2 linked regions of the Collimonas fungivorans genome follow. The protein of the gene in region 1 interacts with the protein of each later gene in a pairwise test. Links are inferred from orthologs where the notes say so. Each region holds a gene or a part of one and is shown in the gene's direction. Other genes may lie near its edges.

Evidence for each region.
Region 2: the proteins of rpe (region 1) and eno interact in binary tests that used the Escherichia coli proteins (3 or more experiments, as listed by UniProt). The link is inferred for Collimonas fungivorans from one-to-one orthologs.

What each region holds. Positions count from the first base shown.
Region 1 is NZ_CP013232.1:1,035,892-1,038,722, reverse strand. The notes cover bases 4-2,779. They hold rpe (ribulose-phosphate 3-epimerase), read left to right. Parts: upstream 4-946; coding sequence 947-1,612; downstream 1,613-2,779. Other genes in these bases: trpE (anthranilate synthase component I), read left to right, coding at 2,516-2,779; CFter6_RS04470 (phosphoglycolate phosphatase), read left to right, coding at 1,609-2,307; apaG (Co2+/Mg2+ efflux protein ApaG), read right to left, coding at 384-758; mltA (murein transglycosylase A), read right to left, coding at 4-199. Outside these bases: more of mltA, read right to left, coding at 1-3; more of trpE, read left to right, coding at 2,780-2,831. UniProt on the Escherichia coli protein: Catalyzes the reversible epimerization of D-ribulose 5-phosphate to D-xylulose 5-phosphate.
Region 2 is NZ_CP013232.1:1,687,187-1,690,216, forward strand. Bases 1-2,975 are described here. They hold eno (phosphopyruvate hydratase), read left to right. Parts: upstream 1-833; coding sequence 834-2,117; downstream 2,118-2,975. Other genes in these bases: kdsA (3-deoxy-8-phosphooctulonate synthase), read left to right, coding at 1-719; ftsB (cell division protein FtsB), read left to right, coding at 2,237-2,611; hslO (Hsp33 family molecular chaperone HslO), read right to left, coding at 2,665-2,975. Also shown: more of hslO, read right to left, coding at 2,976-3,030. UniProt on the Escherichia coli protein: Catalyzes the reversible conversion of 2-phosphoglycerate (2-PG) into phosphoenolpyruvate (PEP). It is essential for the degradation of carbohydrates via glycolysis.

The sequences.
Region 1 (2,831 bases):
CGCTGCCCCAGCCTGGCAAGGCAGCAAAGGTGGTTGCACGCAAGTTGGCGCCCGGTGCGGCGGATGGCGCCGTCGGCGTGCCCGGCTGGCGCGGACCTTCCGGCGCCGGTGTGGTGACTGGAGTGGTAGTACAGGCAGCTAGGCTGAGTGCGATGATGAGGGCAGCAGAAGCGGGTAGACTGATACGTTTAAATAGCATTTAGGATTCTTTATGTGGTTAGTGGCTCTCGAAGCGTGTTTCGCCTTCTTGTTATTTGCATTCATTGTCTGGTGGACCATGTTTTCCGGCCGCAAGCCGGACCGGAAACCGCCCGCCAAACCGTTACCACCAAAAGACGGCGGCCAGGACCAATAGTTCAACTCCAATGCGCAATACCAATGCATCAGTGCAAGGTGCGCGGCAAAGACAGGATGAATTCCGGAATGCGCGCCTCGAACTGCTCGCCGTCTTCGGCCACGCAGAAATACTCGCCCGTCATCGAGCCCTGCGGCGTCGCCATCGAAGTGCCGCTGGTGTATTCGAACTGCTCGCCCGGCTGCAGCAGGGGCTGGTGGCCGACCACGCCCAGGCCGCGCACTTCTTCGACATGGTTGTTGGCGTCGGTGATCACCCAGTGGCGTGAAATCAACTGGGCCGCGACCTGCCCGGTGTTCTTGATCGTGATCGCATAGGCGAATACATAGTGCGAACTGTCAGGCTGGGACTGCTCTTCCAGGTACTGGGTTTTGACAGAAACGGTAAATTCATAGGCGGCCATGCTGGTTTCCTCGCGGGGTTCCTCGATTAATACTGCAGATACTCTATATAGCAGGTCATTGCACACGAATTTACCCCCGGACGCAAGCTGCAAGGCAGTTAGTGGACTGCAACAGCCCACCAGGCGCAAGACGAAAGGGTAAAATAGCGCTCTTTTTAGCGCCCTTCCCTGGATTGCCTATAATGCCTATGCCAACCTATCGTATCGCTCCCAGTATCCTCTCCGCCGATTTCGCCCGCCTGGGCGAGGAAGTACGCAATGTCGTGCGCGACGGCGCCGACATGATCCATTTCGACGTGATGGATAACCATTACGTTCCCAACCTGACCATCGGCCCGCTGGTGCTGGAAGCGATCCGGCCGCATGTGCAGGTGCCGATCGACGTCCACCTGATGGTGCGTCCGGTAGATCGCATCATCCCGGACTTCGCCAAGGCCGGCGCCAACATCATTACTTTCCATCCGGAAGCATCGGACCACGTCGACCGTTCGCTGCAGCTGATCCGCGACCACGGCTGCAAGGCCGGCCTGGTGTTCAACCCGGCCACGCCGCTGCATTACCTGGACTATGTGATGGACAAGATCGACATCATCCTGATCATGTCGGTCAACCCAGGTTTCGGCGGCCAGTCGTTCATCCCGGAAGCGCTCAAGAAAATCGCCGAAGCGCGCCAGCGCATCGACGCCTCGGGCCGCGAGATCATGCTGGAAGTCGACGGCGGCATCAAGATCGACAACATTGCAGCCGCCGCCAAGGCAGGCGCCGACACCTTTGTCGCCGGCTCGGCCATTTTCGGCAAACCCGACTATAAGGCCGTGATCGACGACATGCGGATCCAGCTGGCAAGCGTATGACCGCGGCCGCGCCAGGAATCGTCGCCCTGAAGGGCATCGCCGCCGCCATCATCGACCTTGACGGCACCATGCTGGATACCGCGCCGGATTTCCACGTCGCCGTCAACCGCATGCGCGCCGAACTGGACCTGGCGCCGCTGGCGCAGCAGACGATCGTCGATTTTGTCGGCAAAGGCAGCGAAAACCTGATCCGGCGCGTGCTCGGCGTCGATTACCCGGCGCCGGAAGTGGAGCTGCGCTTCAGCGCCGCACTGGATTCCTATCAAAGCCACTACGCCGTGGTCAACGGTAGCTACGCCACGCTTTACCCGGGCGTGGTGGACGGCTTGCAAGCCATGCGTGCCAAAGGCCTGCGCCTGGCCTGCGTCACCAACAAGCCACTGCTGTTCGCCGAAGCGCTGCTGGAAAAAACCGGCTTGCGCGCTTATTTCGAAGTGGTCTACGGCGGCGATTCCTTTCCGCTGAAAAAACCCGACCCGATGCCGCTGCTGGCGGTGTGCGCCGCTTTCCAGCTGCAGCCGGCGCAGGTAGTCGCCATCGGCGACTCCAGCAACGACGCCCAGGCCGCCCGCGCCGCCGGCTGCCCGGTGTTTAACGTGCCTTACGGATACAATCACGGCGAGTCTATACAAAATGTCGATTCCGATGGTATAGTCGCTTCACTGCTGGTTGCAGCACAACATATAAGTCACTGACCGTTTTATCTAAACCACTCATGTTTCTCGACAAAAAACATTCCGTCTACCTGGCCGCCCCTGAGGCCTGGCTTTGGCGACGCTGGCAATCCTGGGCTAACTAAGTCCGTAGATCGCCGCTGCCTGCTGCTTCCGCAGTATTAGAACCCAGGCAACGTTTTTTGTAGTACACCACCGCTGTTTTACAATAGCGGCCTGGAGAGAAACAATGACCGAACTCGAATTCAAATCGCTGGCCACACAAGGCTACAACCGCATCCCGCTGATCGCAGAAGCTTTTGCCGATCTGGAAACGCCGTTGACGCTATACCTGAAGCTGGCGCAAACCCAGCAGACCGGCAAGAACACCTTCCTGCTGGAATCGGTGGTCGGCGGCGAACGTTTCGGCCGCTACTCCTTCATCGGCCTGCCGGCCAGCATGCTGCTGCGCAGCTACGGCACGCGCATCGAAGTGCTCAATAACGACAAGGTGGTCGAGAGCCGCGAAGGCAATCCGCTCGATTTCATCGCTGAATTCCAGTCGC
Region 2 (3,030 bases), 650 kb from region 1 along the record:
ACTTCATCTACAAATCGTCTTTCGACAAGGCGAATCGTTCTTCCGGCTCTTCTTTCCGCGGCCTCGGCATGGAAAAAGGGCTGGAGATCCTGGCTGAAGTCAAAGCGCAAATCGGCGTGCCGGTGTTGACCGATATCCATGAAATTTATGAAATCAAGCCGGTGGCAGCAGTAGTCGATGTCTTGCAGACGCCGGCTTTCCTGTGCCGCCAGACCGATTTCATCAACGCTTGCGCCCAATCGGGCAAGCCGGTGAATATCAAGAAGGGCCAGTTCCTGGCGCCGCACGACATGATCAACGTCATCGCCAAGGCCCGTGCCGCGGCGCGCGAAGCCGGCCTGGACGAAGATAATTTCATGGCCTGCGAACGCGGCGCCTCGTTCGGTTACAACAACCTGGTGTCCGACATGCGCTCGCTGGCGATCATGCGCGAAACCGGTTGTCCGGTGGTGTTCGACGCTACCCATTCGGTGCAGTTGCCGGGCGGCCAGGGCAGCACTTCCGGCGGCCAGCGCGAATTCGTGCCGGTGCTGGCGCGCGCTGCGATTGCCGTGGGTGTCTCGGGCGTGTTCATGGAAACCCATCCGAACCCTGCCGAAGCCAAATCGGACGGACCGAATGCGGTGCCGCTGAACCGTATCAAAGAATTGTTGTCGACCATGATAGACCTGGACCGGGTCGTCAAGAAGAATGGCTTTATCGAAAGCAATTTCGGTTGATTGCTTGAGGGATGGAATATATCGCTGCCGCTATACAAGCAAGTGGCTGCGCGTGAAGTCTGTTCCTGCAAATGGTTTTAATATCGCGCATATTTTTATTTGATAGGGAAATACATGAGTGCAATCGTTGACATCATTGGCCGCGAAATCATTGATTCGCGTGGTAATCCGACAGTCGAATGCGACGTCCTGCTGGAATCCGGCGTCATGGGCCGTGCGGCCGTGCCGTCCGGCGCGTCCACCGGTTCGCGCGAAGCGATCGAGCTGCGCGACGGCGACAAGAGCCGTTACGGCGGCAAGGGCGTTTTGAAAGCCTGCGAGCATATCAACACTGAAATTTCCGAAGCCATCATGGGTCTCGACGCCAGCGAACAAGCGTTCCTGGACCGCACCCTGATCGATCTCGACGGCACCGAAAACAAAGGCCGCCTGGGCGCCAACGCCATGCTGGCGGTATCGATGGCGGTGGCCAAGGCTGCAGCTGAAGAAGCCGGCCTGCCGCTGTACCGTTATTTCGGCGGCAGCGGCGCGATGCAGATGCCGGTGCCGATGATGAACGTCATCAACGGCGGCGAGCATGCCGACAACAACCTGGATATCCAGGAATTCATGATCATCCCGGTTGGCGCACCGAGTTTCCGCGAAGCCGTGCGCTACGGCGCCGAAGTGTTCCATGCGCTGAAGAAAATCCTGCACGACAAGGGCTTGTCGACCGCGGTTGGCGACGAAGGCGGCTTTGCGCCTAACCTGGCCAGCCACGAAGAAGCGCTGAAGTTGATCATCCAGGCAATCGAAGCCGCGGGCTATGAACCAGGCACCCAGATCGCCCTCGGCCTGGATTGCGCCGCCAGCGAATTCTACAAGGACGGCAGCTACGTCCTGGCCGGCGAAAACATGACCCTGACCGGCGCCCAGTTCACTGGCTTGCTAGCGTCGTGGTGCGACAAGTACCCGATCATCAGCATCGAAGACGGCATGGCGGAAAACGACTGGGACGGCTGGAAGCTGCTGACCGAAACACTCGGCAAGAAGATCCAGCTGGTAGGCGACGACCTGTTCGTCACCAACACCAAGATCCTGAAAGAAGGCATCGACAAGGATATCGCCAACTCGATCCTGATCAAGATCAACCAGATCGGCACTTTGACCGAAACTTTCGCTGCGATTGAAATGGCCAAGCGCGCCGGCTACACCGCAGTAATCTCGCACCGTTCGGGCGAAACCGAAGATTCGACCATCGCTGATATCGCGGTTGGCATGAACGCCTTGCAGATCAAGACCGGCTCGATGTCGCGTTCGGACCGCATGGCCAAGTACAACCAGCTGCTGCGCATTGAAGAGGACCTGGGCGACATCGCCAGCTATCCGGGCCGTGGCGCGTTTTACAATCTGAAGTAATTGCGCAAGGAGTAGGGTGGGCACTTGTGGGCACGCGGATGCAGCCACTGCCGCGTGGGCAAAAAAACTTGCCCACCCTACGTTTGATTTGATAAGACAGTAGAGTCAATCTTGACACGATGCGTTTAATTGCCATTTTCCTGACCGTCCTACTGCTGCTTGTCCAGTACCCACTGTGGCTAGGCAAGGGCGGCTGGCTGCGCGTCTGGGACATGGACCAGCAGGTGCATGCGGCGCATGACAAGATCGACGAGCTGAAGGCTCGCAACGCCAAGCTGGATTCGGAAGTACACGATTTGAAAGAAGGCACCGGTGCGGTCGAAGAGCGGGCGCGCACTGAGCTGGGCATGATCAAGCAGGACGAGATTTTTATCCAGGTGCTCGATCCGAACGGCAATCCGGCCGATGCGCCGGCGCCGCCCAATGCGGCGTTGACAGCGGTGGAAAAGACCGTGGCGGTCGCCGTGCCGACAGAAAAGAAACCAGAGCGCTAACGTTCGTTAACCAGCAGGGCGCCCATGCTGTTCGCAGCGCCCATACTCCAATCTTAATGTTTGCTGCTGCCGGTAGGGAGCAGCGCTTCAACCGGCGCCGCGCTGGCGAACAAGTGCGCGCAATCGACTTTGTCGAATTCATAATGCTGGCCGCAGAAATCGCAATCCACCGCCAGCTTGCCGAGGTCCGCAAGCGCTTCCTCGATCTCAGGCTGGCCCAGCATCTTCAGCATGTTGCCGACTTTTTCGCGTGAACAATTGCACTGGAAGCGGGGCTGCTGCGGTTCGAAAACACGGATGGTTTCTTCCCAGAACAGGCGGCGCAACAAAGTCTGGATGTCTGTGGACAGCATTTCTTCCGGACGCAGGGTGCCGCCCAGCGCCAGGAAACGGTTCCATGTTTCCAGCTCATCGTTGAC